3 regions of the Couchioplanes caeruleus genome follow, and region 2 is predicted to be linked to each of the others. Evidence: riboswitches for the same ligand, from Rfam matches in the RefSeq annotation. Region 2 holds a riboswitch; each other region holds the start of a gene.
The links. Region 2 has a riboswitch for S-adenosylmethionine ahead of thrC (threonine synthase). Riboswitches for the same ligand answer to the same signal wherever they lie in the genome.
Positions count from the first base shown of each region.

Region 1 (10,478 bases), 5.0 Mb from region 2:
GCACCGGCGCCGAGCTCGACGGCGCCGCCGCCGCGATCGGCCTCGGCCGGTGGAGCGTGGTGATCGAGCCGGGCGGCGCCCAGGGCGCCGACCACGTGCTGCTGGAGGCGGTCTCCCGCGGCACGGAGGCGCTGTCGGTGCTGCGCGACGACGCGGCGTCGCCCCGGTTCACCTATGCCGTGGCCGGCACCACGTCGGTCGCGTTCGACCCGGCGTACCCGTCGCCGGAACTCACCTGGGGCGCCGACCCGGAGCTGCTGCGGCATCTGATGCGGGCGATCGGTCTGCGGGAGCCGGCCGGCGAGGACGAGGAGACGTGGCGCGACGCCGAGGCCAGGGCGATGGTCCTGGCCCAGCGCCTCACCGGCGCACGGATCCCCGAGGACCCGCTCGGCGTCTCCCGGCTCTCCGCGCGGATCGAGCCGTGGTTCGTCGGCCCGGCGCGTCCCGGCGACCTGCTGCGTCCCGGTCGCCGGTTCGCCGAGGTGTTCGCCGCGGTGGATGCGGCGGGCGAGGAGCGCCGGTGGGAGGTGGCGGTCGCCCAGGTTCGCCGGCTCGCCGGGGCCCTCGGCGTCGCGGACGCGCCCGGCCTCTCCGAGGCCCTGGAGCAGGCGGCGCGCGGGGCCGGGCGGCCGGTCACGATGGACTCGGCGCTGGGCCGCGAGGTGCGGCGCTGGCTGGAGGGACCCCCGACGGAGCTGCGGACGCTCGCGGTGGCGCTGCGGGGCGTGCTCGGCCGCGACGCCGTCGTGGCGCTGCGGGCCGCCCTCCGGCCGCTGCTCGCCGGGCCCGGCGCGGAGGAGATCCAGGCCGGGACCGTCGCCGCCCTGCGGGCCCCCTAGCTCGTCGGGACCTTCTCCGCTCCGCTCAGGATGCGGAAGCGGGCCTTCTCCATGCCGGAGACGTACTTCTTGATGGCCGGGTTGGAGGTCGCGTACCCGAGGCCGTCGACCTTGAGGTCGTAGCGCCGGACGCCGCCGGAGCGGTCGCCCTTGATGAACGCCTGGATCTCCTGGAAGACGCCGTTGTCGACGCGCTTGAGCATCGAGGTCAGGATCCGGCTCTTCACCTTGCCCTCGGCCGAGGCGTACTGGTCGCTGTCGACGCCGATCGCCCACACGCCCTGGGCGGCCGCCACGGCCTCGAACGAGCCCTGGCCGGAGCCGCCCGCGGCCGAGTAGACGACGTCGGCGCCGTCGTCGATCATCGCCGCCGCGGCGGCCTTGCCCTTGTCCGGCGACCCGAAGCCGCTGAAGTCCGGCGGCTTGGTCAGGAACCGGCTGTCGACCCGGATGCTCGAGTCGACGCTCTTCGCGCCGGCCTCGTAGCCGGCCCAGAACTTGCGGATGACCGGCACGTCGACGCCGCCGATGAAGCCCACGCGCCCGCTCTTGGAGGCCAGCGCCGCCGCCACGCCGACCAGGAACGAGCCCTGCTCCTCGGCGAAGATCAGCGACACCACGTTCTTCGCCTGCACCGAGTCGTCGTCGATGATGGCGAACAGCCGGTCCGGGTGCTCCGCGGCGACGGTCTTGACGGCGCCGGCGTAGAGGAAGCCGACGGCGATGATCGGGTTGCTGCCGGCCTGCACGAGCTCGCGCAGCGCCGCCGAGCGGCCCTCGTCGTCCTCGGACTTCGTGGTGACCTCGGTCGCCTGGACGAGCAGGTCCTTCTTCGCCCGGTCGATGCCCTGGCCGGCCGCGTCGTTGAAGCTCTTGTCGCCGCGGCCCGCGTGGTCGTACGCGATGCCGACGTGGATCGCCTCGCGGCCGAGCCCGATCAGCTTGGTGTCGGTCTTGTCGTGGACCGGCGCGGCGGTGCACGCCGACAGCGTCGCGACGGCGGCGGCCAGCAGGGCGGCGGTGATCCTTCTACGCATCTGCATCCTCAGTACCGGAACTGCCCGACGGCGTCGCGCAGCGTGGTGGACATGCGGGTCAGCTCGGCCGCGGCCTCGCGGGCGCGGGCCACCTCCGCCGAGGTGACCGAGGTCGCGGCGGCGACGGCACGGATGTTCTCGGCGATGCTGGCCGTACCGCTGGAGGCGGCCACGGCGCCGCGGCTCATCTCGACGGTGGTGGCCGTCTGCTCCTCGACGGCGCCCGCGATGCTGGTCTGGTAGTCGCTGATGCGGGCGATGACCCCGCCGATGTGCCCGATGGCGACCACGGCCGCCTCGGTGTCGCCCTGGATCGCCTTGACCAGGCCGTCGATCTCCTCCGCGGCCTTGGCGCTCTCCTGCGCGAGGTCCTTGACCTCGCCGGCCACGACGGCGAAGCCCTTGCCGAGCTCGCCGGCGCGGGCCGCCTCGATGGTGGCGTTCAGCGCGAGCAGGTTGGTCTGCTCGGCGATGCTGGTGATCAGCCGTACGGCGTCACCGATCGCCGACGACGACGAGCCGAGGTTGGCGACGGTGCCGTTCGCGGTCTCGGCGGCCGCGACCGCCTCGGCGGCGACGTTGGCGGCGTCCGTGGCGTTGCGCGAGATCTCCTGAATGGAGATGCCCATCTCCTCCGAGCCCGACGCCATCGTGTCCACGTTGCGGTTGACGTCCTCGGCCGCGCCGGCGACCAGGTCCGCCTGCAGCGACGTGTCACCGACGCTCTTGGCGAAGGCCGCCGAGACGGCGTCCAGGTCCGCGGACGTACGGGTGAGCGCGTCGGCCTGCACGGCGACGTCGGAGACGATGGCACGGACCGAGTCGACCGCCTGCCCGAGCGCGGCGGCCATCTGACCCACCTCGTCGTGCCACTTGCTCTTCGGCGTCTCGGTGAGGTCACCATTGGCCACCCGGCGCAGCGCGTCACGGGCGGCGCCGACCGGGCGCACGATGCTGCGGGTGACGACCCACGCGGATCCCGCGCCGAGCAGCAGGGCCACGATGGTCGCGATCCCGATGACCCACTGCGCGCGCTCGGCGTCGTCGGCGGCGACCTGCACGGCCTGGACGCTGCGGGCGTCCACCGAGCTGGCGAGCTTCTGCGAGTGGACCATGATCCGGTAGTAGCTGTTGAAGCTGTCGTTGATGGCGATCTGGTCGGCGTTCCACAGCGCCTGCGGGGTGCCCGGCTTGTACGCGGCCACGAGCTTGTCGTTGACCGCGACGTAGGTGTCCAGCTCGGCGCCGACCTGCTGGAACAGCTCCTTCTCGGCGCCGGTGAAGGCAGCGGCGTCCACCTGGGAGAGGAACGTCTTGAAGGTGTCGCGCTCCTGTTGCCAGGCCTTGAAGGCGACCGAGTCGCCGCCGATCGCGCGTCCCGCGCCGAGCCGGTAGATGTCGTTGATGTAACTCGCCTGCCAGCCGTTGAGCGTGGCGGCGTGGGTCTTGATCTCCTCCGCCTGCCGCGTCAGCACCTCGAGCCGCCGGACGTCGTTGGCGGACCCCCGCTGGGCGACGATCGTGGCGAAGCCCATCGCGGCGACGCCGAGCAGCAGCACGAGGACAGCGGCGAAGGTCCCGAACAACCGGGTGCCGATAGAGAACCGCCGCACGTGGTCATCCCTCCGCTTGGGTGACGGCGCATAGCTGCCGCCCTTTCTCCGATCGGCACCCGGTCACCGCGGCTGAGGGCTTGAGCCGATCTCACGGCGCGGCGCCCGGAGCGGGGTGATCCTGCGTGCCACCCGGTTCCGGACGCCGTTGCCGGTACCGGCGTCGTCAGTCGTCGTTGACGCAGCTGGCGGCGGTGCTGGCGATGCCGAGGATCGCGAGGCCGTTGCCGCAGACGTTGACCGGGATGTGCACCGGGATCTCGACGCTGTTGCCGTTCAGCAGGCCCACGTTGGTGTTGCCGTTGTGGTCGTCGTCGTCGTGCGCGCTCGCGGGTCCCGCACTCAGCACGAGTGCCGCGGCGGCTACACCGGCGCCGACTGCCAGACGTTTGACCAGTTTCATGTCGTACCTTTCGCTCTTTTCCGACAGATGCCAGGACTCACCGTAGTTCCGTTATCACAATCGGTGGTCATTTCGGCGGTACAACCCTCTGGGGGGATGTCTGCTACGGTCGGCACTGGTCATGAGTGCCAGCGACAAGCCCCGGCTAGCTGGCCGGCAACCCTTGCGTCCGCGATGGGGTGCCCCGGGTGAGGACCGGGCCGGCGTCGATGACGACGCGGGCAAGCGCGGGCCCCGGCGGGGTCCCCGACCCCGTGGAGGTTCCTGTGATCTTGACCGTGCGACACGACCTGGACGTCGTCGACCCCAACGCCAACGTGGCACTGGCCAACGGCGAGAGCATCCGCTTCGCCCACCTGGACTATGCCGCGTCGGCACCCTGCGTGCGGGCCGCCGCGGACGCCGTGGAGGGCCTGCTCCCCTGGTACGGCAGCGTGCACCGCGGCACCGGCGTCCGCGCCCGAACCTCGACGCTGGCGTACGAGCGCGCCCGTGAGCGGGTGGCCGCGTTCGTCGGCGCCCGGGCGAGCGACGCCGTCGTCTTCACCCGCAACACCACCGACGCGCTGAACCTGCTCGCCCGCGCCCTGCCCGCCGGCACCACCACGATCGTCTTCGACGGCGAGCACCACGCCAACCTGCTGCCGTGGCCGCGGCAGTTGCGCCTGGCCTGCCCGGAGACCCCGGACGCGGCGGTGGAGGCCGTGGCGAAGGCGCTCGCGACCGTGCGCGGACCCGCGCTCGTCGCGGTGACCGGCGCCAGCAACGTCACCGGGGAGGTGTGGCCGGTGCAGCGCATCGCCGCCGTGGCGCACGCCCACGGCGCCCGGGTGGCCGTCGACGCCGCCCAGCTCGCCCCGCACTCCCCCGTGGTCCTGGCCGACCTCGGCGCCGACTATGTGGCGTTCTCGGGGCACAAGCTCTACGCCCCGTTCGGCGCGGGTGTGCTGGCGGGCGCGGCCGACTGGCTGGACGCGGCCGAGCCGTACCTCAGCGGCGGCGGCGCCAGCGCGACGGTCGGCGACCGACCGGGCGAGGTGACCTGGGCGACCGGGCCGGCGCGGCACGAGGGCGGCACCCCGAACCTGCTGGGCGCGGCGGCCCTCGGCGCCGTGTGCGCGGCGCTGGGACGCGCCGACCGGGCGGCGCTGCACGAGCGGGAGCAGGAACTGCTGGCGAGGCTGCGCACCGGGCTGGCGTCGGTGCCGGGTGCGGTGGAGGTGACCGCGTTCCGCGGGGCCGCGCCCCGGGTCGGCATCGTGTCGCTCGCCCTGCCGGGCCGCGATCCGGCCGTCGTGGCCACCCAGCTCGCCGACAAGTACGGAATCGGCGTGCGCGCCGGGCAGTTCTGCGCCCACCCGCTGACCCGCAGGCTCACCGCCGACCGGGCCGCCGCGCCGTGCGAGGCCGGGTCCCCGAGCCTGCTCCGCGTGAGCTTCGGCCTGGGGACCCGCGACGACGACATCGACCGGCTGGTGTCCGCCCTCGCCACGCTCACCGCGGCCCGTTCGTAGCGCACGGCGTCCGGTGCGCGGCCCCGGCCCGGCGAGCCGACCGGCCCGAACCCGGCTATCCTCGCTCAGATGTCCAGGAACACCTTGGTCGCGTACGAGCCGGTCACTCCCGACGGACTGCTCGCCGCGGCGCTCGACGGAGACCTCGACCTCGACTGCGCCGACGAGGTGCGCGACAGCCTCGCCTCGGCCGCCCGCGGCACCGGCTGCCGCCGCCTGCACGTCGACGTCAGCCGGCTGACGTTCATCGATTCCTACGCCCTGGGCGCGCTCGTCAGCGCCCGCAACTCGGCGGCCGCGGAGGGCGTCACGCTGACGCTGATCAACCCGTCGCAGCCGGTGCGCAAGGCGATCCAGGTGACCGGCCTGGCCGACGTGTTCGGCCTGCCGCCGCTCGACTGACGGCGCATCCGCCGCGACGGGTCAGGGCGACGGCGGGTGGGTGACCACCACGACCGGGCGCGGCGATCTCTTGATGAGATCGAGCGGCACGCTGCCCAGCAGGCGCTGCGTCACCGCCGGCCGGGTGCTGGAGCCGACCACGATCAGGTCGGCGCCCTGCTCCTCGGCGAACTCGAGGATGCGCTCGAGCGCGCGGCCGGACAGCACGGTCCGGGACGCCTCGACGCCGGCGGCGGCCAGGCGTTCCGCGGCCGCCGCCGCGGCCTGCTCGGCGCGGGCGGTGAAGACGCTGCGCGGCGCGGCCGCCAGCCGCTCGAGCTCCACCTCGTCCACCGCGACCACCGCCACCGTTCCCCCGGTCTGGCGGGCCAGGTCCGCGGCGGCGTCGGCGACCCAGGGCTGGTCGGCCTCCGGGTTCGCGGCGAGCACGATGCGCATGACATCGATCCTGGTGCACGGCTCCCCCCGGGACAAGCCACACTCGACAGATCCGCCGATGTGTACGAGGCTCGAACGACAACACCACCGCGGCACACGACCGGAGGTACGCGGCCATGGCAGAGGCGGGCACTCCGGAGGCGACCACCACCCCGTCCGGCCAGCCGGCGCTCAACCGGGTCATCGGGCCCGGGTTGCTGCTGCTCTTCGTGGTCGGCGACATCCTCGGCACCGGGGTGTACGCGCTCACCGGCAAGGTCGCGGCCGAGGTCGGCGGCGCGGTGTGGCTGCCCTTCCTGCTCGCCTTCGCGGTGGCCCTGCTGACCGCGTTCAGCTATCTCGAGCTCGTGACCAAGTATCCGCGGGCGGCGGGCGCGGCGCTCTACACGCACAAGGCGTTCGGGGTGCACTTCCTGACCTTCATGGTCACCTTCGCGGTGATGTGCTCGGGCCTGACCTCGGCGTCCAGCGCGTCGAAGGCGTTCGCGGGCAATTTCGCGCAGGCCTTCGACCTGTCGATCGGCGCGGGGCTCGGGCTGACCGCGGTCGCGGTCGGGTTCATGACCCTGATCGCGCTGGTCAACTTCCGGGGCGTGGGCGAGAGCGTCAAGGTCAACGTGGTGCTGACCCTGGTGGAGCTGACCGGCCTGCTGATCGTCATCGGCATCGGGGCCTGGGCGCTCGGCGGCGGCGAGGGCGATCTGTCGCGGCTGGTCGAGTTCGACGCTCCGCCGGGCGAGAGCGCCGTGCTGTCCGTGACCGCGGCGACGGCCCTGGCGTTCTTCGCCATGGTCGGCTTCGAGGACTCGGTCAACATGGCGGAGGAGACCCGGGACCCGGTCCGGATCTTCCCCAAGGTGATGCTGACCGGGCTCTGCATCACCGGCCTGATCTACGTGCTCGTGGCGATCTCGGCGGTCGCGCTGGTCTCCCCGACGGACCTGGGCGAGGGCGACGCGCCGTTGCTCAAGGTCGTGTCCGCGGGCGCGCCGGCGTTCCCCCTGACCGTCTTCGCCTTCATCACCATGTTCGCGGTGGCCAACTCCGCGCTGATCAACATGCTGATGGCCAGCCGCCTGCTGTACGGCATGGCCAACGAGCGGGTGCTACCCCGGGTGCTCGGCCTCGTCCACCGCTCCCGGCGTACCCCCTGGGTGGGGATCGTCTTCACCACCCTGGTCGCGTTCGCGCTGATCTGGTTCGCCGACCTGGCGGCGCTGGGCGGGACGACCTCGCTGCTGCTGCTCTGCGTCTTCACGATCGTCAACGTGGCGGTGCTGGTGCTGCGGCGCGACCGGGTCGAGCACCGGCACTTCCGCGCGCCGACGGCCATCCCGGTGCTGGGCGCGGTCCTCTGCGCGTACCTCGCGAGCCCGCTCTCCGGCCGCGCCGGTAGCGACTACCGCGTGGCGGGCGTCCTGCTGCTCGTCGGCGTGGTCTTGTGGGCGGCGACGTACGCCCACCGCCGCCTCACCGGCGACTGAGGGCCGTCAATGCGCCCGCATGCGCCGCTCGACGCGGTCGGCGACCCGGATCAGATACGGCCCGCGCAGGTGGTCGACCTTGGCGTTCCAGGACTCGGGCCCGTGCCGGCACAGCATCTCCTCGTGCCGCCTCGCGGGAGTGACCCGTTCGCCGCGCGGCCCCACCGTCTGGTCGGCGTAGGTCAGCGCGTCCGACAGCATGCCCTCCTCGTACGGGTATGCGGCGAGCCGCTCCCCCAGCCCGCGCGCCGCGGCGACGAACCGGGCGCCGGAGTGGTGGGCGACGCGCGCGGTCACGGACAGCGGCCAGCCCCGCGCGGCGAGGTGGTTGGCGCCGTCGAGCGGGTGGAAGCCGGTGACGACGGTTTCGCGGGCGTACCCGATGTCGTGCAACCAGGCGGCGGCGACGAGGACGTCCGCGTCGAGGTCCAGCGCGGGCGCCAGCTCGGCGGCGCGCTCGGCCACGCCCCGGGTATGCCGCCAGCGGTCACCCATCGTGGCGAGGAGCGCCTCCGCGATCTCGCGGGCGGACGCGGCGAGGACCGGTGTGCGTACCGTCATCGATGGATGGTCGCCCGTCGAGATGAACGGCACGTGACGCCGTCATGAGCGAAGCCTTAAGTGGACTCCGTCACATGCCCTGTCGGATACTGGTGAGGACGCGAGCACGAGGAGTGATCGATGACGACTGGGCTCTCCGCGGCCGGCTCGCGGTCCGACGACGCCGACGCGACGAATCTCGCGCTGGTCCGGGCCGCCGAACCGGGCACCACCGTCGTCATCGGAGCGTCCCGCGAATCAGGGGCCGCCGTCGTCGCGGCCGTGGACGACGACGGCAACTGCGGCCCGCTGCTGCGGTACGCCGCCGCCGAGGCACGCCGGCGGTCGGTCCCGCTGCGGGTCGTGCACGTGTGGGGAGCGCGCGGCGACGCCCGCCCGGGCGTCCGGGGCTGTCCCCGCATGTCCGACGCCGACCGGCTGCTGTCCGCGGTCCTCTACGATCACCTCCCCGCCGAGGTGGCCGCCGAGGCCGAGCGCGAGATCCTGCACGACGACGACCCGGTGCGGGCGCTGGTCGCCCTGAGCGCCGGCGCCTCACTGCTCGTGGTGGCCGCACGCGGGCGCTGTGGCGACACCGCGGAGTCCGTCGGCCGGACGGCACGCGGCCTGCTCGGGACGACGCACTGCCCGCTCGCCGTGGTGATCCCCGCGGCTCCCACCCCCTCGGTGCCGGCGCCGCGCGGCGCCGCACCCCACCCGGTCCCGGCCCGCCGGGACCGCGACCACTCGCTGGAGGAACGATGAACGCGCACGTCGGTGACCGGCTCGTCCTGGAAGGCATCCACGTCGGCGATCCGCGGCGGGTCGGCGTGATCGTCGAGGTGCCCCACCCGGACGGCACCCCGCCGTACCGCGTGCACTGGGAGGACAGCGGCCACGAGGCCCTGGTGTTCCCGGGGCCGGAGGCGCGCGTGGAGCCCGGGACGGGCCACCCGGCGTCGTGAGCGGGCCCGCCCAGGGGCCGCTGGCCGGGGTCCGGGTGGTGGAGCTCGCGAGTCTGGCGCCCGCACCGTTCGGGTGCATGGTGCTCGCCGACCTGGGCGCCGACGTGGTGCGCGTCGACCGGCCCGGCCCCGGCGGCGGGTTCGCACCGCCCGCGCGCGGCCCGCTGCACCGCAGCCGCCGGGTCACCGCCCTGGACCTGAAGTCGCCCGCGGGCGTCGCCGGTCTGCTGCGGCTGACCGCGCACGCCGACGTGCTCGTGGAGGCGTACCGGCCGGGCGTCGCCGAACGACTCGGCTTCGGTCCCGACGTGTGCCTGGAGCGCAACCCCCGCCTGGTGTACGCCCGGATGACCGGCTGGGGCCAGCAGGGACCGCTGGCGCACCGGGCCGGGCACGACATCGACTACATCGCGCTGTCCGGCGCCCTGGAACCGCTCGGCCGGGCCGGCCAGCCCCCGCACGCCCCGCTGAACCTGCTCGGCGACTTCGCCGGCGGCGGCATGCTGCTGGCCGTGGGCGTGCTCGCCGCCCTGCTCGAACGGGAACGCTCGGGCGCGGGGCAGGTCGTGGACGCGGCCATGGTGGACGGTTCGGCGCTGCTGACCGCTTTCCTGCACGGGATGATCGCCACCGGTCAGTGGTCCGGGCCGCGGGGCACCAACCTGCTGGACGGCGGGTCGCCCTACTACGACACGTACGCCACGGCCGACGGCGGGCACATGGCCGTGGGCGCGCTCGAGCCGGCGTTCTACGCGCAGTTGCTCGCCGGGCTCGGCCTGGACGGCGACGCCACCCTGCCGGACCGCGACGATCCGGCGGGCCGCGACGCGCTGCGGCGACGCTTCGCGGACCGGTTCGCCCGGCGTACCCGGGCCGAGTGGACGAAAGTCTTCGAGGACCTGGACGCGTGCGTGGCCCCGGTGCTGTCGCCCGCCGAGGCGCCCGGCCACCCGCACCACACGGCACGCGGCACCTTCGTGGACGTCGGCGCCGAGGTGCAGCCCGCCCCCGCGCCGCGCTTCGGCCGCACCCCCGCCGCCGCGCCGCGGCCGGCACCGGACCCGGTCCGGGACCGGGTAGAGGTGTCGGCCGTGCTCGACGAGTGGAACCGCTGAGGAGCAGGTCAGCGGTTCAGAGCCGAGTGGCGGCGGCCGTAGGCCAGGTAGATGACCAACCCCAGCAGGAACCACACCCCGAAGCGCAACCACGTGACCGGGGCCAGGAACGTGATGAGCCAGAG
Region 1 is NZ_RJKL01000001.1:83,921-94,398, reverse strand. Features, by position in the region: gene EDD30_RS00420 (DUF6461 domain-containing protein) at 1-842, shown strand, start outside; gene EDD30_RS00415 (BMP family lipoprotein) at 839-1,879, opposite strand; gene EDD30_RS00410 (methyl-accepting chemotaxis protein) at 1,888-3,492, opposite strand; gene EDD30_RS00405 (chaplin) at 3,659-3,895, opposite strand; SAM riboswitch class IV at 4,013-4,129, shown strand; gene EDD30_RS00400 (aminotransferase class V-fold PLP-dependent enzyme) at 4,162-5,409, shown strand; gene EDD30_RS00395 (STAS domain-containing protein) at 5,479-5,811, shown strand; gene EDD30_RS00390 (universal stress protein) at 5,833-6,249, opposite strand; gene EDD30_RS00385 (APC family permease) at 6,366-7,733, shown strand; gene EDD30_RS00380 (HD domain-containing protein) at 7,740-8,294, opposite strand; gene EDD30_RS00375 (universal stress protein) at 8,415-9,038, shown strand; gene EDD30_RS00370 (DUF1918 domain-containing protein) at 9,035-9,238, shown strand; gene EDD30_RS00365 (CaiB/BaiF CoA transferase family protein) at 9,235-10,353, shown strand; gene EDD30_RS00360 (amino acid permease) at 10,362-10,478, opposite strand, start outside.
Region 1: another riboswitch for S-adenosylmethionine. It lies ahead of EDD30_RS00400 (aminotransferase class V-fold PLP-dependent enzyme); the one in region 2 lies ahead of thrC (threonine synthase).

Region 2 (10,478 bases):
ATCGCCTGCGCGATCGCCAGGCGCTGGCGCATGCCGTGGCTGTAGTTCTTGGTACGCCGGTGCACCGAGTCGCCCAGCCCGGCGATCTCCAGCGCCTCTTCGAAGCGCGCGTCCTCGAGCGGCCTTCCGGTCGCCTGCCAGTACGCCCTCAGGTTCTCGTAGCCGCTGAGGTGCGGCAGGAAGCCCGGCCCCTCGACCAGCGCGCCGACGCGGGACAGGATCGGCGAGCCCGGCACGAGCGGCCGCCCGAACACCAGCGCGTCGCCCGAGGTCGGCATCGTCAGGCCCATGAGCACGCGCAGGGTGGTGGTCTTTCCGGCACCGTTGGGGCCCAGCAGGCCCACGACCTGCCCCCGTTCGACCCGGAAGCCGACCCGTTCCACGGCGACGAACCCGTCGTCGTAGGCCTTGCGCAGGTCGCGGACCACCAGCGGCGTGTCCGCGAACTCGGCGACCGGCGGGATCTCCCGGCGGCGGCGCAGCACGAGCACCGCGGCGAGACCCAGCACGATCACGCCCAGCACGCCGAGCAGCACCCAGCGCCAGACGACCTGGGGGTTGGCGATCGGCGAGCCCACCACCGTGGGCAGGCTCACCGCCGGCTCCACCGCGACTGTGTAGACCGCGGGTGGGGCGGGGGTGAGGAACGCCTGGTCCGAGGTGGCGACGACCACCCGTACGGTGTGGCCCGCGTCGATGCGTCGCACCATGGCCGGCAGCGTCACGGTGACCGGGCGGGCCGAGGCGATGTCGGCCGGCAGCCCGGTCAGCCGGACCGGCGCGACCAGCCCGCCGCTGAGCGTCGCGGTGCCCTTCGGGTCGACGTCGAAGAGCTTGACGAAGACCGTCGCTGTGCCGGTCGGCGAGGCCATCCGCAACCGTACGGTCGGCGCCCCGACCACCTCGATCGCGTCGGCGACCGGCGCGGAGTCGAACGTCGCGTGCTGGCCGGGCAGGTCGCCCGCGAACCGGCCGAGGAAGGTGCTGACCTGCCCGCCGACGCCCGGCAGCGAGGACAGGGCACCCGGATTGCCGTTCGGCGGGTTGGCGATCGGCTGCGCCGAGCCGCGGACGGTGACCTCGGTGCGGCCGGTCCCGCCCAGGCCGGGGTAGACGGGGTCGGAGTATCCGTTCGTCACCAACCCGCGGTCGAGGGCACTGAACCCGGCGACCCGCGAGTAGGTGAAGCTCGTCGCCGGTGCCTCGCCCTCGCCCTTGACGTAGTGGTCCAGCCACTGTGCGGTGAGGAACTTGGTCCGGTCCTGGTCCGTCTGGGGGCCCGAACCGCCGTCGTGTCCGCCGGTGAACCAGGCGACGCGGACGGTCGTGCCGGTCTGCGCGATGCCGCGGGCGTTGGCGTCCGCCTCGGAGAGCGGGAAGAGGGTGTCGACCGCGCCCTGGATCAGCAGGGTGGGTGCCTTGATCCGGTCCAGCACCGAGGCCGGGCTGGAGCGGCGCAGCAGCGCGGCGGTCTCCGCGTCCGGCGTTCCCGTGGTGGCCATCTTCAGGTACGCCGCGCAGACGGAGGCGGCGAACCGCCCGCACGCCGGGTCGCCGCCCTCGGCGGGCCGCCCGGTCGGCAACGGTGACGAGGCGCTGCGCGACGACGAGCCCGACGACGAGCCCGACGGCGAGCCGGACGACGAGCCGGACTGTGTCGGCGCCGCGTTGCCGAAGAAGAGACCCGCCCAGGCCTTCTTGAACACGCCGGGGTCGGTGACGCCGGTGGCCGACTGCGGGAAGAACGCGGTGCCGAGATCGTTCCAGGTGATCAGCGGGACGATCGCGTCGACGCGCGGGTCCCGGCCGGCGAGGAGGAGGGCGAGGGCGCCGCCGTACGAGCCGCCGACGACGCCGACCCGGGGGTCACCGCTCGCGTCGGTGCGGATCTCCGGGCGCGCGGCGAGCCAGTCGAGCAGCCGCTGGGCGTCCTTCACCTCGTGGTCGGGGCTGTCCAGGTGGATCTGCCCGCCGCTGGCGCCGAAGCCGCGGGCCGTCCAGGTCAGCACGGCGTACCCGCGGTCGGCCAGGGACTCCGCGTCGGCGCTGACCGAGTTCTTCGTGCCCCCGAAGCCGTGGGCCAGCAACACCGCCGGCACCTTCCCGTCGCGGCCCTTGGGGAGGTAGAACCGGGTGTCGAGGGCGACGGGCTCGGTGCCCGAGGGCCCGGACAGCACGGTGACGCGCTGGTCGCTCGCCGTCCAGGACCGGCGCTCGGGCAGGACCGCCCAGGTCACCAGGGCGGCCACCAGCACGAGGATCACGGCGCCCCCGACGACCCTCCGCCGCGTCGGGCGGGGCAGGGCACGACGCAGCTTGATCAGGGCACGCATGGGCCCCACGCTAGCGGCGGGCCGCTGAGCGGGAGCTGTGAACCCGGTTCCGCGCCGCTAGCGCGGCGCCACGCTCCTGCCCACCGGGCCCTGGAGAGCCCCGCCGTCCTTCTTCGGCGGCCGCTGCGAGGACGTGCCCTCCGTCGGGGCGTCCTGTGGCGATGCCGGGCGGCCGGAAGCCCCTGGCGTGCCACCGGAAGCCGCGGCCGGGGAGGCGCCGACGGATACGGCGGGCGGCACCGGAGGCGGCGTGCCTTTGTCGTCCGGGTCGTCGCCACAGGCGGCGAGGCCGAGCAGGGTCAGCGCGGCCAGAACGGGCGCGGCGTGGCGGAGCCTCATGGTGCGGTGCCTCCCCGGGGCGACTGACGGCGATAGCGTGTCAACCTAGTCCCCCTCGTCCCGACGGAAGGCCCCGCGGTGCCAGACGATCTCACGCTGACCGTGACCCAGCGGCCGGCGGCTCTCGATGCACGCCGGGGCATCGTACGACTGCACCCCGAGGTGATGGCCGCGCTCGCCGTCAACCCGGGCGACCCGCTGCGGCTGACCGGCCGTCGCACCACCGCGGGCATCGCCGCCCGGGCCGAGGCGGGTGCCAGCCGTGCGCTGCTCTACGCCGACGACCTCACCATCGGCAACCTCGGCCTGCGGGACGGCGCTCAGGTGACCGTCACCCCCGTGCCCGTCGTGGGCGCGCGCCGGGTGACCCTCTCCGGCCCGGTCGAGATCGTGGCGCTGGTCTCGCCCGAGATGCTGCGCCTGGCGCTGCTGGGCAAGGTGGTCAGCGCGGGCGACGACGTCTCCCTGCTGCCGCAGGACGTGCTGCCGGAGGCGTCGCACCGGTCGCTGGTCGAGGCGGCCCGGCGCAGCCTCGCCAACCGGGTCGGTTACGCCTGGACCAGCGCTCTGCTCCAGGTGGTCGAGGTCGCGGACGGCGATGCCGCGCTGGTCACCATGGACACGGTCGTGGGCTGGCGGGACGGCCCGTCGTCGTCGCCGGCCACGCCCACGGCCGAGCCGGACCGTACCGAGCCGGCGTCCACCGACCCGCACACGGCGCCGCCGAGCCTGGACGACCTGCCGGGGCTGCGCGCCCAGGCGCACGAGCTGACCGAGCTGCTCGACCTCGGCTTCCACCACGGTGAGGTGCTGGGCCGGCTCGGCACCACCGTCTCCCTCGGCGTCCTGCTGTCCGGCCCGGCCGGTTCGGGCAAGTCGGCGCTCGTCCGCGCCGTCGCGGCGAGCGTCGGGGCGACCGTGCTGCCGGTGTGGGCGCCGGAGCTGGCGGCACTGACGAACGACGCCGCCGCGACCCGGCTGCGGGCGCTGGCGCGCGACGTACGGGCCGGCGGCCCGGCGGTGCTGCTGGTCGCCGACGTCGAGGCCCTCGCGCCCCGCGACGAGGCGGGCCCGCTCGCCACGGTCTTCCGGCAGGTGCTGTCCGAGCTGGTCCGCGGCGGGGCGGCGGTGGTCTGCACGACCAGCCGGCCGGAGGCCGTCGACCCGTCGCTGCGCGCGCCCGACCTGTTGGCGGTGCAGCTTGCCGTGCCGCTGCCGGACGAGGCCATGCGGCGGGAGCAGTTGCGCGTGCTCACCCGCGGGATGCCGCTGGCCGAGGACGTGCGGCTGGACGACGTCGCCGGGCGCACCCCCGGATTCGTCGCCGCCGATCTCGGCGCCCTGGCCCGCGAGGCCGGGGTCCGCGCGGCGCTGCGGCAGAAGGACGCGGAGTCGCCCACCGTGGCCATGGCCGACTTCGAGGCCGCGCTGGACGTGGTCCGGCCGACGTCGATGGCCGAGTCGACGCTCGAGGTCGCCCAGGTGACCCTCGATGACGTCGGTGACCTGACCGACGTGAAGCAGGTGCTCACGGAATCGGTGCTCTGGCCGCTGACCTACCCGGACACGTTCGCGCGCCTCGGCGTCCAACCGCCGCGCGGCGTGCTGCTCTACGGCCCGCCCGGCTGCGGCAAGACCTATCTGGTCAAGGCCATCGCGGGTACGGGCAAAGCCAACGTCCTGTCGGTCAAGGGCGCCGAGCTGCTGAGCAAGTGGGTCGGCGACAGCGAACGCGCGGTGCGGGAGCTGTTCCGCCGTGCCCGCGAGGCCGCGCCCACCCTGGTGTTCCTGGACGAGGTGGACGCCCTGGCACCGACCCGCGGCCAGGCGACCGACGGCGGCACGACCGACCGCGTCGTCGCCGCGCTGCTGACCGAGCTGGACGGCGTGGAGACGTTGCGCAACGTCGTGGTCATCGGCGCCACCAACCGCCCGGACCTGATCGACCCGGCACTGCTGCGCCCCGGCCGCCTGGAGCGTCTGGTCTTCGTGCCACCGCCGGACGGCGACGCCCGCGCGGCGATCCTGCGGGCGTCGTCGAGGTCGGTGCCGCTGGACGAGACCGTGGATCTCGACGTGCTCGGCGCGGAGCTGGAGGGCTTCTCGGCGGCGGACTGCGCGGCCCTGATCCGCGAGGCGGCCCTGGCCGCCATGCGCGAGTCCCTCGAGGCGACGACGGTGACCGCCGGCCACGTGGCGACGGCCCGCAAGCGGGTCCGCGCCTCGCTTGACCCGGCCCAGGTGGCCTGGCTCGAGGCGTACGCCGCCACCCGCGCGGCCGGTTAGCGCGCTCATGAGCTGGGTGCGGATCCGGTTGACCGCCGACGGGGTCCCGTTCGAGGACGTGCCGGGCCGGCGGCCCGCGTGTGACGAGACGCGTCGCCGGCTGGAGCGCCGTTGAGCGCCGTTCGCGGGCAGGACGCCGATCAGCGGCGTCTGGTGCGGGCCCGGGTGGAGCGGAGGCGGCGCAGGCGGCCGACCAGGACCGGGTCGTGTGCCAGGGCGGCCGGATTGTCCAGCAGGGCGTTGAGGATCTGGTAGTAGCGGGTCGACGAGAGCTCGAAGGTGTCACGGATCGCCTGCTCCTTGGAGCCGGCGTGCTTCCACCACTTCTGCTCGAAGGCGAGGATCTGCTGCTCGCGGTCGGTCAGGGCGGGCGGTTGCGGGACGTCGGTGCCGAGGCCGGCCTCCTCGGCGTCGCGAGGGGCCGGCACGTGCTGCTGCTCGTTGAGGGCGGCGTCGGGCTGCATGGGTTACCTCGGAGTGGTGGAAGGCCGCGCGGAGGGGAACGCCACCATAGTGGCAGTCGGCGATGCCCGCCGCGCGCCTTCCCGCGAAGTTACCTCAGGTGATATCCCGGTTACGCATAGTCCACATTGCAGTGCCGAGCACGAGGACCACCACGGCGGCGAACACGCCGCCGGCCATCGGCCAGGTGAGGGTCATCGTCGGCGGTTCGCAGCCGGTCGGCGAGTTGAGGCAGGGCGCGTTCCAGTCCTGCAGCTCGATGGACTTGTCCATCCAGGCGATCATCCAGGACGGGATCAGGTACGCCTCCAGGAACTTGACCTTGGCCAGCGACAGCACCGTGCCGAGCCCGAACTGGAACAGCACGACGACGCCGATCGCGACACCCATGGCCACGGCCGTGTGCCGGCCGATCGACGCCAGCCCGAAGCCGATCGCGCCGGCGGCGAGCACGAGCACCAGCCCGCGCAGCTCCATGAGCAGGATCGACTGCCACGCCCCCGCCGTCATGCTGTCCAGCGAGCCCCGCAGGCTCGCGATCGCCGCGAAGGCGCCGGTCCAGACCGCGGAGAGCACCACGGTCAATCCGGTCAGCGTGGCGAGCAGGGCGGCCAGCTTGGTGGTCAGCACCTTGAGCCGCTGCGGCCGCCACAGCAGGAGGTTCATCATGCCGCCGCTGTTCCACTCCGCGCCCACGAAGGACGCGCCGAGGACGAACGCCGCCACGGCGAGGAGCGCGGCGAGCGTTGTCGCCATCGGTCCGAAGTGCTCGCGGAAATCGAAGGTGGACGGCATGTAGTGCTCGGCCCGGTAGTCCTCCCGGGACGGTGTCCACTCCATGCAGCCCGAACTCGGTTGCGCCGCGCAGGCCTTGTTCCCCTCGGCGGCCATGACCAGGTCATTCTGGTATGCGCGCTCGGCCTCCTGTTCGGCCGCCGCGACCACCGCGGGGGTGGCCTTCTCGTTGGTGAAGAACATGCCGACCGCGATCGCCGCGAGCACGACGAGGAGGCCCAGGACGAAGAAGCGGGTGAAGCGGCGCTTGGTGAACCGGCGAGTCTCCGCTGTGTACAGGCTCAATGTCCCCACCCACCCTGCGCCGGACCCGCCGGGGCCATGACCGTCTGATCCACTTGCCGGTGCTCGCCCTCGACCGGCGCGGTGCCGGTGAGCTCGAGGAAGACACTCTCCAGGTCGACCGAGACCGGGCTGAGCTCGGAGACGAAGACGCCGTTGCCGGCGAGGACCCGGGTGATCGCGCTGGGCCGGTCGAGTCCGCTCACCATGAGGTGGTCGCTCTCGACGGTGACCTGGGCGCCGAGCTGACGCAGGGCCCCGGCCGAGGCCGCGAGGTCGGCAGCCGACTCCAGGCGCACGCGTACGGACGACGAGGCGTGCTGGGCGAGCACGTCGGCGACGGCCCCGGCCGCCACCCGCCGCCCGGCCGCGATGATCGTCACCGAGTCGCAGATGAGCTGGATCTCGGCCAGGATGTGGCTGGAAAGCACCACGGTCATGCCCGACTCGGCGAGGTTGCGCATCAGCGTGCGCATCTCGCGGATGCCGCCGGGGTCGAGACCGTTCGCGGGCTCGTCGAGAATCAGCAGCTTGGGGTTCTTGAGCAGCGCGGACGCCACGGCGAGGCGCTGCTTCATGCCGAGCGAGTACGTCTTGACCCGGTCGGTGGCCCGGTCGCGCAGCCCGACCAGCTCCAGCACCTCGAAGACCCGGGCCGGCTCGACGCCGCCCGCGTCGGCCAGCAGCCGCAGCGTGTCCTGCGCGGTGAAGTTGGCGAAGAACTGCGGGCTCTCGACGATCGCCCCGACCGAGCCGGCGACCTCGGGCAGCGCCGCGGGCACCTCGCGGCCGAGGATCGCCATCCGGCCCCCGTTGGGCCGGATCAGGCCGAGAAGGGTCCGCAGTGTGGTGGTCTTGCCGGAGCCGTTGGGGCCGAGGAACCCGTGCACCTGTCCCGCCTCGACGACCATGTCGAAGCCGTCGAGCGCCCGGCGTACCCCCTTGCGGCTGCGGTAGGTCTTCTGCAGACCCTGGATCTCAAGGACGGCGCTCAAGCCGAACCTCCCCGCCTAGTGGGAATGACCTTCGTCACCCTATGCACCCGGCGCCACCCCAAGTGCTCACAACCTGGGACGTTCCCCTCGGCTTACCGAAGCGGCCACGTAAGGTGGCGGTAACACAACTGAATACCTCATCCAGAGGGGCTGAGGGATACGGCCCGATGACGCCCCGGCAACCACCGCGCTCGACTCGATGACGAGGCCAGCGCGCGGCAGGTGCTAATTCCGTCCCGGAGCCGCCGACCGTGCCCGGGAAAGATGAGAAGGAGCCTCGCATGACGTCGACCGTCGACGCCCCCGCCACCAGCCCCGCCCGCGCCCTCGTCTGCCGCGGCTGCGGCACGGAGTTCCCCCTCGCCGCCCAGCACGCGTGCTACGAGTGCTTCGGACCGCTGGAAGTCGCGTACGACGCCGCCGCCCTCGCCACCGTCACCCGGGAGCGGATCGAGGCCGGCCCGCAGAACATCTGGCGCTACGCCGCCCTGCTGCCCGCCGGCCAGGACCCGTCCACCCGGGTCACCCTCGACCCGGGGCTGACCCCGCTGGTCGAGGCGCCCGCCCTGGCCGCGGAGATCGGCTTGCGCGCGCCGCTGTGGGTCAAGGACGACTCGGCCAATCCGACCCACTCGTTCAAGGACCGGGTCGTCTCCGTCGCCCTCACCGCCGCCCGGGAGCTCGGCTTCACCCGCTTCGCCTGCGCCTCCACGGGCAACCTGGCCAACTCCGTGGCCGCGCACGCCGCCCGCGCCGGAGTGCCGAGCATCGTCTTCATCCCGAGCGACCTCGAGCCCGGCAAGGTCATCACCTCGGCGGTGTACGGCGGCGACCTGGTGGCGATCGAGGGCTCGTACGACGACGTCAACCGGCTCTGCAGCGAGCTCGTGGACACCGACGAGTTCGAGGACACCGCGTTCGTCAACGTCAACGTGCGCCCGTTCTACGCCGAGGGCTCCAAGACCCTCGGCTACGAGGTGGCCGAGCAGCTCGGCTGGCGCATCCCCGCCCAGGTGGTCATCCCGATGGCGTCGGGGGAGCTGCTCACCAAGGTGGACAAGGCCTTCAGTGAGCTGGTCGAGATCGGCCTGGTCGAGGCGCCCGAGGGAGGCTGGACGGTCTTCGGCGCCCAGTCGGCCGGCTGCAACCCCATCGCCGTCGCCCTGCACGGCGGCACCGACCAGATCGTTCCGGTCAAGCCGACCGGCATCGCGAAGTCTCTGAACATCGGGGACCCGGCGGCGGGCGCGTACGCGATCGAGGCGGTCCGGCGGACCGGCGGCTGGATGGACTACGCCGACGACGACGAGATCCGCGAAGGCATCCGCCTGCTCGCCCGGACCACCGGCATCTTCGCGGAGACGGCCGGCGGCACGACCGTGGCGGTGCTGAAGAAGCTCGTGGAGAGCGGCAAGCTCGACCCCGAGAAGGAGACGGTCGTCTACAACACCGGCGAGGGCCTCAAGACCATCGACGCGGTCTCCGAGCTGGTCGGCCCGACCCACCGGATCAAGCCCTCGCTGCGCGGCGCGCGCGATGCCGGGCTGCTTGGATAACAGTGTGTAGCTAGCTATCTGCCGTACGTCAGGAATTCCTTCCCGCGAGGGCTTGCGCGAGGATCTCGAGGTCGGCAGGATGCTCTACGCGGGAGGACGCGACGCCGTACGTGGCCCCACCTTCGAGCTTGGCGACAATCTCTCGGGGCCCAACGACCCAGTGCCGGAGGCGCTGTGCGCGCGTCCTCCCGACCAAATTCTCAGCGTTTCCGCAGCAGTTTGCTGATCCAGGGACGCAGTGCCGCCTCCGCGTAACCGCCCTTGTCGAGGCCGGCGTGCCGCTCGAAGACGTTGCGGCTGCCGTAACTGCCCGTCGCCATCCACGAATAGCCGCACGCCGCCCAGTAGGCGGGCCAGAACAGCGGGCCGAGGACGGCGTACTGACCCGCATGCCGGCTCTCGTGGGCCAGCAGGTCGGCGCGGTCCTCGTGCAGCAGCCACTCCGCGGTCCTGCGGGTGATGATCACCGAACCGACGGTGAAGCAGGTCGCGGGCGGCAGCCTGCGCCGGTATCCCTCGGCGACCAGGATGCCGTCGCGCCCGCGGCGGATCCTCGCACCGGTGAGGACGGCGACGGCCAGGCCGGCCACTGTGGTGCCGTTGACCGCCGTGAGCAGGGACCGCGCCAGCGGCCACCGGCGGGACGGCCCGGTGGTCATGCCCGGCGGCGCATCTGGAGCTCCCGCAGCCCGGGGACGACCGGGTGCGGCACCCGCACCCCGGTGTCCTCGAAGCCCAGTCGCTCGTAGGCCCGGACCGCCCGGTCGTTGCCGATCACGACCTCCAGCATGAGCTCCCGCCGACCCGCCGAGAGTGACCACTCGGCCACCGCCTCCACGAGGGAGGCGAGCACTCCCCGGCCGCGGTGCGTCGGTGTGACGTAGACCGCGAAGACCACCGTCGCGGCCGGATCCTCGGGCAGCACCGTGCCGCCGGCGTGTCCGATCAGCCGGTCGCCCGGCCTCGTGCTCCCGCCGCGTCGAGGCGCCGGGTCGGCGACGAACTGGGCGAGCTGCACCCCCGACGACGCCTGCACGATCCGGCGTCGGTAGTCGGCGTGCGGCCGGGCCGCCGCCTGTGCCAGCGTCTCGAGGAATGCGAGCGGGCTGTCGGCAAGCATCTCCAGCCGCAGCGCGCGCATCCGGGCCGCGTCGCCGGGTGTCACCCGGTGCACGGTCAGTGCCGGCGCCAGCGTGCTGGTCATGCTGCCTGCCTACCCGGTGACGCCGGACCAGGCAAGCGGGACGCGGAATCCCGGCGGGTCCGCCCGACCCCTCCGGGGGCCCCCGCGGGTGGTCGTTGTCCTTGCACTCGACCCACGAGAGTGCTAAACAAGTCCTTGGCACTCGCGACATGTGAGTGCCAGCAGGTCGGGACGGTGGGGTCGCGGCCACGGCGCCGCCATCGGTGCCGGGGCACGGGACCGGTCG
Region 2 is NZ_RJKL01000001.1:5,036,282-5,046,759, forward strand. Features, by position in the region: gene EDD30_RS22380 (alpha/beta fold hydrolase) at 1-2,333, opposite strand, end outside; gene EDD30_RS38400 (hypothetical protein) at 2,391-2,672, opposite strand; gene EDD30_RS22385 (AAA family ATPase) at 2,751-4,958, shown strand; gene EDD30_RS22390 (DUF3263 domain-containing protein) at 5,099-5,422, opposite strand; gene EDD30_RS22395 (ABC transporter permease subunit) at 5,517-6,500, opposite strand; gene EDD30_RS22400 (ATP-binding cassette domain-containing protein) at 6,497-7,492, opposite strand; SAM riboswitch class I at 7,627-7,763, shown strand; gene thrC (threonine synthase) at 7,774-9,048, shown strand; gene EDD30_RS22410 (hypothetical protein) at 9,249-9,707, opposite strand; gene EDD30_RS22415 (GNAT family N-acetyltransferase) at 9,704-10,252, opposite strand.

Region 3 (10,478 bases), 900 kb from region 2:
TCCACCTGAACCACACGCTGGCCGAAGCGCTCCTCCGCGGCCTGCTCCGGCCGGGTTCGGCGCTGGTCATCGATCATGTACCGGAGCTGGCGGACGCGGACCTACGGACCGCGGCGATGATCCGGGTGCACCGGGACACCACCGATCCTGACCGCCTGCGCGCGTACACCTGCCTGAGCACCTCCGACCGTCGCGGGGACATCACGAATTCGCCGATCTCGATACGCTGAGCCGATTTCGCTTCGCTTGCGGAGGTGCTCATGCCCGGCTCGGAATTCTGGGTGCTCCTCGGTGCCGACCATGCGGGCAAATCATCGGTTCTGTCCGCGTTGGCGCGCCGCACCGGTTGGCGCGTCGCCTCCTATGACGACGACTTTCTCGGCGACGGCTTTCCCCTGGTCTCGCGGCTCCGCACCGAATTCCTCACGGAGGCGCTGAGGGAGGCGGGCCGTCGCTATTCCGCCGACTTCGTCCTCAGCATCGTGCAGACCGCCGTGGTCTTCCTGCGCGATCAAGCGCTGGCCGGCGGCATGGCCGGCCCGGTGGTGGTCGACTCCTACTACTACAAGATCTTGGCCAAGTGCCGCCTGAGTGGGCTGATCAACGAACAGATCTTCGCCTGGTGGCGTTCGTTTCCGCCGCCGCGGGAGGTCGTCTATCTGGACACCGACCCGGGCGTCGCATGGCGGCGCTCCGGGAACGGCGCCGCCGTCAACCGCTTCGAGCATTACGGCGACCGGCCGAGCCGGAAGGCGTTCGTCAGCTTCCAGGCCGATCTCCGCCGGCTCATGCTGGCGGAGGTCCAGAACGTGCCGACCAGCGTGATCGGCACCGCCGCCGACGTCGACGACATCGCCCGTCAGGTCGAGAGAATCGTGAGGAGTGATCGTGGCCATCGATCCGGAAATCGCAGCGCGGGTCGCCCAGTACCGGCGTAGGACCGTCGCCGAACGCGATGGGCTCCGCGCCGCGCTGGCGGATGCCGTCTCTCACCAGCGGCGCGCCCTCACCCACGTGCTCACCGAGAACGTCGGCACGGCCTTCGGGGTGGAGCACGGCTTCGCCGCAATCCGCGACGTCGACGAGTTCCGCGCCGCCGTGCCGATCCGTGACTACGACGCCCTGGCGCCGTGGATCCACCGGGCGGCCGACGGCGAATCACATGTCCTCACGGCCGACGATCCGGTCGTGTTCTTCATGAGCAGCGGCAGTACGGGCGACAACAAGAAGATTCCGATCACCCGCAGCTTCATGCGGCATAGCTTCTTTCCCTTCTACTACGCGGCCTGGGCCAACTTCGCCGAACACTTCCCGCGGGTACTGGAACGCGACGACACCACTCTCAATCTCAAACACGACCCGGTCCCCCGCCTCGCCACCACCGCCTCGGGCCGACCCCACGCCGGGGCCAGCCAGGTCGACTTCGGCGCGGCCTTCGGTGAGCATCTGGCGGCCGAGCCCGGCACCCGGGCGCCCTGGTCCACGCTGAGCGCCGAGGTCTGGACCGAGCACCAGTGGGACCGGTCCTACGCGCGACTCCGGCTCGCCGTCGAGTCCGATCTGCGCTGCGTCATCGGCATCAACCCCGCCATGGTGGCGGCACTGCCGTACCAGCTCGCCCAGTGGCTGCCGAGGATCGTCAAGGATCTCCACGACGGCACGCTCGACGGGAGGCCGTTCGGCGCCGCCAACCGCGCCCGGGCCGCGGAGCTGGAGCGGCTCGCCGCATACCACGGCACGTTGCTGCCGGCTCACGTCTGGCCGAACATGGAGCTCATCTTCTGCTGGACGACGGGGCTGGCCTCGCTCTACCTGCCTCGGCTCCGGGAGAGCTTCGGTCCCCGGGTGACCGTCCTACCGGCTCCGGTCGCCGCGTCCGAGGGTCCCGTCGCCGTGGCCCTGGACCGCCACGCGACGGCCGGTTCCCTGATCGTTCCGGCCGCCCTGTACGAGTTCGTCCCCGCCGACGAGGACCTGCGCCCGGACAGTGCGACCCTGCTCATGGAGGAGCTCGCCGAGGGGCAGGAGTACCACGTCGTCTTCACCCACGTCGGCGGGCTCTACCGGCACGCCGTGGGCGACGTGGTGCGCGTGGTCGACCGGGTGGCCGGGGTGCCCCGCGTCGAGTACGCCGGGCGTCGCAACCTCAGCGATGTGGCCGGCGAGCGGCTCCGCGAGTCGCACGTCGTCCGCGCGCTGCGTACCGCGCTGGACCGCACCGGCCTGGAGGTCGTCAACGCGACCTGCCGTCCGATCCGGGGGAGCTACGAGTTCGCCGTGGCTTCCTTCACCGACTGGGGAGCCGATGAGGTCGGGGCGCTGACGACGGCGCTGGACGCCGCGCTGAGCGGCATCGCCGACGGCTACCGCGCCGCCCGGGCCGGCGGCCGGCTGGATGCCGCGAAGCTGCACGTGGTCGGGGCCGAGCGGTTCGCCGAGGACTGGCACCACCGGGTCGCGCAGGGCGTGCGTCCCGCCCAGGTGAAGGACCGCGTCTTCCAGCGTGACGACGCGAGCTGGGAGCGTCTGCTCAGTCCCCTATGACAGAGCGTGAGCGTTGTCATAACGGCTGGACGACCCACCGTGAGGGGCTGCTAGCCTCGAATCCAGGTCATGAGCGCCAGCATCGAGCCCCGGCTTGCTGGCCGGCAACCCTCCTCCGCGGTGGGGTGCCCCGGGTGAAGACCAGGCACCGGAGCAAGGCTCCCGTGCAAGCGTGGCCTGGTTCCCAGGTCATTACCGACCTAGGAGAACCATGTCTTCCCGCAGTTCTGGCGCACCGGCCCTGACCCGGCGCCGGCACGTCGACATGATGCGGATCTGCAGCGCCGTGTGTCGGCCCTGCGCTGCGCGCTAGACCGCGCCCACACCCCTCTTTCTCGATACGCCCCTTTCTCAGGAGACCCCTGTGCGAGTTCTGCCTGCCCTCATCCGGGCCGCCGCCCTCGGCGTTGCCGCGATCCTCGGCACCACCATGCTCACCGCTTGCAGCGACGCGGCGTCCAGCTCGGCCGACAACCCGTACGGCCTACAGCAGCCCGGTGTACTGCGGACCGGGACGCTCACCGACGCGCCGCCGAACGTCTATCTGAAGGACGGCAAGTTCACCGGCTTCGACAACGACCTGCTCACCGCGGTCGCTGCCAAGCTCGGTCTGAAGGTGGAGTTCGTCGGCACCGACTTCTCCGCCCTGCTGTCCCAGGTCAACAACCGCAAGTTCGACGTCGGCAGTTCCTCGATCACCGTGACCGAGGCGCGCAAGAAGACGGTCGACTTCGGCAACGGGTACGACTTCGGCTACTTCGGACTCGACGTACCGGCGAACTCCACCATCACCAGCTTCGACCAGCTCAGCGGCAAGCGGGTCGTGGTCGTGCAGGGAACCGTCCAGGACGACTACGCCACCGGCAAGGGCCTCGACCCGGTGCGGGTGCCCGACTACAACGGCGCCATCAACCAGCTCAAGGCCGGCACGGCCGACGCCTGGATCGCGCCTGCGGAGATCGGCGAGAAGTCGGCCGCGGACAGCGGCTTCAAGATCAAGGTGGCGGCCAAGCAGCTCAGTCCCGCCCCGACCGCGTACGCGGTGGCGAAGGGCAACAACGCGCTGCGCGAGGCGCTGAACAAGGGCCTCGACGAGGTCATCGCCGACGGCACCTGGAAGCGACTCCAGGAGCAGTACTACCCGGGCCGCCCGATTCCCGCCGGTTTCACGCCGGGCAGCGGAAAGGCCGCAGCTTCGCCGAGCACGTCGGCTTCGGCCACCTCCTGACAAGGATGAGCACCCTCTGGGAGACCTTCTTCGACTGGTCGTCGATGCGGGCGGCGCTGCCCGAGATGCTGACCGTCGGGCTTCGCAACACGCTGGTGCTGGCGGTTTCCGCCGCCCTGCTCGGCTCGGTGCTCGGCCTGCTGCTGGCGGTCGCCGGCATCTCGCGTACCCGCTGGTTGCGCTGGCCGGCCCGGGTCTACACCGACGTGTTCCGCGGTCTCCCCGCCGCGGCGACCATTCTGTTGATCGGGGTCGGGCTGGCACCGCTCGGCATGGAGATCTGGGGGCCCAACCCGTACCCGCTGGGGATCCTGGCGTTGTCGCTCATCGCGGCGGCATACATCGGCGAGATCTTCCGGGCCGGCATCCAGTCCGTGGAGGCCGCCCAGCTCGAGGGGGCCCGGGCGCTGGGCTTCTCCTGGTCCGAGTCGATGCGGCTGGTGATCATCCCGCAGGGGGTCCGCCGGGTCCTGCCGGCCTGGGTGAACCAGTTGATCGCCCTGATCAAGGACTCCAGCCTGGTCTACTTCCTCGGCCTGGTGGCCAGCCAGCGGGAGCTGTTCCGGATCGGCCAGGACCACGCCGCCACGACCGGCAACGAGTCCGCGCTGCTGCTGGCGGGGCTCTTCTATCTCGCGCTGACCGTGCCGCTGACCCACGTCGTCAACTGGATCGACCGACGGCTGCGGCACGGCCGGCCGCCGGCCACGGACGACGACGACACGGATCTGGCACTGTCCGGCGCAGTACAGGGGAATGAACGATGACGGCCGCCACCACCACCTCGGTCAGCCTGAGCCTCCGCGACATCCACCTGGCGTTCGGGCCGAACCGGGTGCTGCGCGGCGTGGACCTCGACGTGGCCCGCGGGGAGACCGCGTGTGTCATCGGCCCGTCCGGCTCCGGCAAGTCGACGCTGTTGCGCACCATCAACCGCCTGATCGAGCCGGATCGCGGTGACGTGCTGCTGGACGGCCGCAGCGTACTGGGGGAAAGCCCGGACCGGCTGCGGCAGCGGGTCGGGATGGTGTTCCAGCAGTTCAATCTCTTTCCCCACATGAGCGTGCTGCACAACATCACTCTGGCGCTGCGCCGGCTCAAGAAGCTCTCCGAGGACGAGGCGGTGGCGATCGCCCGCGCCCAGTTGGAGCTCGTCGGGCTCGCCGCCAAGGCCGACGCCCGGCCGGCCCACCTGTCCGGCGGGCAGCAGCAGCGCGTCGCGATCGCCCGCGCCCTGGCGTTGCAGCCGCAGGTGATGCTCTTCGACGAGGCCACGTCCGCACTCGACCCGGAACTGGTCAAGGGCGTGCTGGGCCTGATGGCGGACCTGGCGGCCGAGGGTATGACCATGGTCGTGGTCACCCACGAGATGGGGTTCGCTCGGGAGGTCGCCGATACCGTGGCCTTCATGGACCGGGGTGTCGTGCTCGAGGCCGGCGCGCCGGCCGAGATCTTCGAGCGGGCCACCCACCCCCGGCTGCGCCGGTTCCTCTCCCAGGTCCTTTAACCTTGATCAATGGAACTTCGCAGGCTCGGCGCCGCAGGACCAGAAATTTCACGCCTTGCGCTGGGGGCGATGACGTTCGGGCAGGAGGCCGACGAACATGCCTCCCACGCGATCCTCGACGCCTTCGTCGAGGCGGGCGGCACCCTCATCGACACCGCGGACGTCTACGGCGACGGCCGCAGTGAAGAGATCATCGGACGATGGCTGAAGGCCCGTCCGGAGCTGCGCGACCGTCTCGTCATCGCCACCAAGGCGCGGTTCCCGATCACCGGCCAGCCGGGCGCGGGACTCAGCAGGGAATACCTGCATCGGGCCCTGGAGGCCAGTCTGCGCCGGCTGGGTCTCGATCGGATCGACGTGTACCAGGCGCATGGCCCCGATCCTCGCGTACCTCTGGATGAATTCGCGCAGTTCGCAGAAGAGGCGATCGGTGCCGGGAAGATCACTCACTCCGGGCTGAGCAACTTCACCGGATGGCAGATCGTCCTGGCCCATGCCGGCTGTGTCCGGCGCGGCGTCGAAGCGCCGATATCGCTGCAACCCCAGTACAGCTTGCTTGTGCGGGAGCCGGAGTGGGAGCTGCTGCCCGCTGTGGAGTCGCTCGGCATGGGTGCCATGGTGTGGGGTCCGCTCGGCGCGGGCTGGCTGACCGGCAAGTACCGGCGGGGAGAGGGGCTGCCGTCCGACAGCCGGCTCGGAGACGATCCGGATCGGGGCCTGGAGGCGCTCTCCCGGCGCGGGACCGACCGGACCTGGCGCATTGTCGAGACGCTGCTGGATGTCGCCGATCAGCACGGCTTCACCCCGGCTCAGACGGCACTGGCCTGGGTGATGGACCGGCCCGGCGTCAGCGCCGCGCTGGTCGGCGCGCGCACCGCCGGACAGTTGCGGGACTGCCTGGCGGCCGCGGACCTGCACCTGGACCCGGCCGCCACGCAGCGCCTGGACGCCGTCAGCGAGCCGCCGACGCCGGACTATCCCTACGCCTTCATCGCCGAGATATCCGAGACGCACTGACCTCGGCGAGTGAGATGAGGCGGCGTTGTTCGAGGACCGCGGCGGCGGCGTAGGCGCCGCCGCCGGCGATGGCGAGGATCCAGAACAGGCCGGGAGTGCCGAAGAAGAGTGCCGTGGTCGAGATGAGGGCGAGCCAGGCGCCGAGGCCGTAGTGCATGAGATTGCGGCGTACGGCGCCCTCGGCGAGATAGAGCAGGCCGACGACGAGGCCGGAGCCGATCGGCCACAGGATGGACTGGAGTTCCGGCATGCCGAGGTGGGCCGTCAGGGCGGTGATGGCGAAGAACAGGGCGATGAAGCCGATGACCCAGCCGGCGCCGAGGAGCTTGCAGGCGAGGACGTCCGGCTCGCTGGCCGCGCGCTGGACCCGTGACGAGGCGATGGTGGCCTGGGTGATGCCGACTATCAGCCCGATGCCGAGCAGCGCCGTCGGCAGCCAGCCGGGCAGGTCGAGCAGAGGAGTGTCGCCCTGGGAGACCGCGGCGGCACCGTGGCCGCCCAGATAGGCGAGCCCGAAGCTGACGTACGTCGCCCGGCTGTCGATCTCGATCAGGCGGCGGGGACGACCGGCGCGGGGAGCGATCGGCGCAACGGCGGTGGCGAGGGACATGGCGGAAGCCTCCAATGTGGTTGGTCGGTGAGGAGAAACGGGCGGCGGCCGGCCTGTGGATCCGGCGCCGCCCGTCGCGGGGTCAGTTCTCGTTGTTGTCCAGCTCGCTGTCGGGGATCCAGGAGCCGTGGATGCCGGCGGTCACCCGGCGCGGCAGGTGGACGGTAGCGACCCGGTTGAGGCCGACGGCGTCCAGGACCAGCAACTGCGAGGAGTCCTGCTTGAGGTCGGAGATCACGGTGAGCAGGTAACCGTCGTCCTCGTTGGTGGCGCCGGCCGCGGGGACGAACACCGCCTCGCTGGGCATCCGGGCGTCGCCCACCTGGTGGATCCGGCGGGCGCCGGTGGTGCGGTCGTACTTGACGACGCCGTAGCCGCCGAAGCCCTCCTGGTCCGGGAAGGACACCGCATATCCGTAGCGGTTCTCGGCGCCCAGGTAGTCCTCGTTGAGGGTCGGGAACTCCACCGCGAGGTCGTCGATGATCTGCTCGTCGACGGTGCCGGCCGCCAGGTCGATCATCCAGCGGCGGATGTACGAGCGGGCGTTGGGCTCGCTGCCACGCCCGGGCGCGCCGACCCACCAGTTCCAGGAGAGCTGGAAACCCTCGCGGTCCACGGTGGGACCTTCCAGGACGATGCGGCCCTGGCTGTCCTCGTACGCGTTGGAGACGTGCAGCATGTTGCCGGGCTCGATCGAGAACCAGCGGATGTGCCGGGTGCCGTCACTGCCGTGGGGCATGACGCCGATGCGCGCCGGCTGCTGGTCGCTCCAGGCGTACGGAATGCCGGAGTGCTCGGTGGGATCGAAGGTGACGTTGCCTTCGACGAAGACCACGTGCCGGCGGGTGATGGCGAAGTCGTGCTTGAGGGAGGCGGTCGCTCCCGGGATCTCGGCGCTGTGGACGATCTCGCCCTTGGCGTCGGAGACGTAGTACATCAGGTACGGCGGAAACGGCGACGAGCCGAAGAAGTGCAGCTCGCCGGTCACCGGGTCTTCCTTGGGGTGCGCGGTCATGGCGGTGCGCAGCTTGCCGTCGAAGTCGAAGGCGCCGACCGTCTCCAGGTCCGCGGTGAGCTCGAACGGCAGGTTCGCCTCGCAGAGCGCGAGCAGCCGTCCCGCGTGCTCGATGACGTGGGTGCCGGCGGTGCTGGCGGCCAGGTCCGGGCCGCGCTCGGTCATGTACGGGGCGCCGTCCAGGGCGGGAGTGTGCACCCAGCGGTTGCGGTACCACTCGGCGCGGCCCTCCCGCAGGCGGATCCCGTGAACCATGCCGCTGCCCTTGAACCAGTGGGTGGGGGTGACGCCGGGCTTGGGGTTGTGGCTGTTGCGGATGAAGCGGCCGGTCAGCTCGGGGGGCAGCGTGCCCTCGACGGTGAGGTCGAGGCCGGTGACCTCGTCGGCGACGGGGGTGTAGTGGCCGGTCAGGTACGGCTTGCTGGTCATCTTCTCTCCTCTGTGCGCAGTCAGTTGGCTGTCGTGGTCGCGGCTGTTCGGCGCGGCAGGGCGCCGCGGGTCCGGCCGGTGCGGCGGGTGAGCGGTACGGCCAGGAGTGCGGTGACGGCGAGGACCGCGGCCGACACCGCGAAGGCGATTCGATATCCGGCGGTGAGCGCCTCCAGTGGGGGCTGGTGGGTGGATGCCTGGGCGGTGACGGAGCCGGCCAGGGTGGCCAGCGCGGCGAGGCCGATCGCGCCGCCCACCTGGCGGGTGGTGTTCACCAGCCCGCCGGCGAGGCCCGCGTCCTGCGGGGGGACGCCGTCCACGGACAGGGCGGTGAGCTGGACGAAGGCGACGCTGAGGCCGAGTCCGACCAGGACGCTCGCACCGAGGACGTCGACGAGGTAGCTCCCGTCGGTGCTCATCCGGGACAGCCACAGCAGTCCGGCGGCCTCGGTGAGCAGGGCCAGCGTCACGGTCGCGGTGCCGCCGAGGCGCCGGGCGACGGCGGGTGTCAGGGCGGCACCGAGCATGTTGGCCACGGCGAGCGGGAGTTGCCCGGCCCCGGTGGCCAGGGGGCTCATACCGAGGACCTGTTGCTGGTAGAGCGGCAGGAAGAAGAACAAGGCGATCCACACGGATCCCAGCAGTGCCATCAGCAGGTTGCCCGCGGCGACCCGGCCGGTGGCGAACAACCGCGGTGGTATCAGGGCGTCCGGGCGGCGACGCTCGATCACGGCGAAGGCGGCGAGCAGCGCACCCGCGCCGAGGAGGGCGCCCAGCACCGTGGCGTCCGTCCAGCCGGCGCCGCGGGCGGTCGTCAGCCCCCAGACCAGGCTGGTGAGGGCGAGCGTGACGGTGGCGGTGCCCAGCAGGTCGAAGCCCCCGGCCTTCTGCGCGGCAGCCTCTGGTACGAGCGCCACCACGGCGACCATGACCAGCGCCGACAGGAGCGCGATGGAGTGGAAGACCCAGGACCAGCCCCACGCCTGGGTGAGTACGCCGCCCAGCAGCACGCCGCCGGCCCCGCCCGCGCCGGAGACCGCGCCCCAGACGCCGAGGGCCTTGCCGCGCCCGGCTCCGGACGGGAACAGGCCCATCGCCAGGGCGAGCGCGGCCGGGGCGATGGCGGCGGCGCCGATACCCTGCACGGCGCGGGCCGCGATCAGCACGCCGGGGGACGCGGCCAGCCCCGCCGCGAGGGAGGATCCCGCGAACAGCGCGAGGCCGGCGATCAGCACCCGGCGGCGGCCGAGCAGGTCGGCCGCCCGTCCTCCGGCCAGCAGCAGCGCCCCGAACGCCAGGCCGTAGGCGTTGACCACCCAGGTGATGCCGCCGTCCGACAGGCCCACCCCGGCACGGATCTGCGGCAGCGCCACGTTCACGATCGAGGTGGCGAGCATGACGGTGAACTGCGCCGCGGCGAGCGCCGTGAGCGCGACCGTCGGCGAGAGGCGTGCCTTGCCCTGGGGGCGTCGGAGGTTCATGACGCACAGCCTGTGGGCGAGCGCTGTTCACTCTCCAGGCCTGGCGAGGGCGAGGACTGTCCAGTCCTGTCCGCACCTGTCCACCCGGCCTATCGGACGCCGTGCAGCTCCCACTGCCACAGGGCATCGCAGAGCAGGTCAAGGCCGTGGCGCAGGTGGCGGCGATAGGTACCGTACGGCAAGCCGAGGCGGCGGGCGGCGGCCTCCTGCGTGGGCGCACCGGAGAAGTAGCCCGCCGTCAGGGCGTCGCGGGCCCGCACTCCGCGCGGATCCTGGGCCAGTTCGTCGACGGCCTGGCGCAGCAGGTCGCGCAGCTCCGCGACGGGATCGGCGAGGTCGGCCGCAAGGCGGACGCGCATCAGGGCACAGGCGGCGAAGGCGGCGGCATCGCGCCAGTGCACCAGGGCCTCGCGGACGGCTTGGTCGAAGGCGCTGCGCGAGACTCCGGACGGGCCGGACTGCAACGGTACGTCGGTGGCCGAGATGAAACGGCGTAGCCAGTTCTCGACGGGCATCCGCCGCCAGTCGATGCCGAACACTCCGTACGTGTGGGCACCGACCCGCGGCCGCTCGCCGGTGTCCACAAGGGTGCCCTTGACGCGCGCGGACCAGGCCTCGGCGTCGCGCCAGACCGCGAAGCCGTACGC
Region 3 is NZ_RJKL01000001.1:4,138,724-4,149,201, forward strand. Features, by position in the region: gene EDD30_RS18450 (DUF6182 family protein) at 1-230, shown strand, start outside; gene EDD30_RS18455 (hypothetical protein) at 255-938, shown strand; gene EDD30_RS18460 (GH3 family acyl-acid amido synthetase) at 889-2,544, shown strand; SAM riboswitch class IV at 2,610-2,723, shown strand; gene EDD30_RS18465 (ABC transporter substrate-binding protein) at 2,909-3,772, shown strand; gene EDD30_RS18470 (amino acid ABC transporter permease) at 3,778-4,539, shown strand; gene EDD30_RS18475 (amino acid ABC transporter ATP-binding protein) at 4,536-5,279, shown strand; gene EDD30_RS18480 (aldo/keto reductase) at 5,289-6,296, shown strand; gene EDD30_RS18485 (ABC transporter permease) at 6,268-6,906, opposite strand; gene EDD30_RS18490 (carotenoid oxygenase family protein) at 6,989-8,350, opposite strand; gene EDD30_RS18495 (MFS transporter) at 8,371-9,831, opposite strand; gene EDD30_RS18500 (ATP-binding protein) at 9,921-10,478, opposite strand, start outside.
Region 3: another riboswitch for S-adenosylmethionine. It lies ahead of EDD30_RS18465 (ABC transporter substrate-binding protein); the one in region 2 lies ahead of thrC (threonine synthase).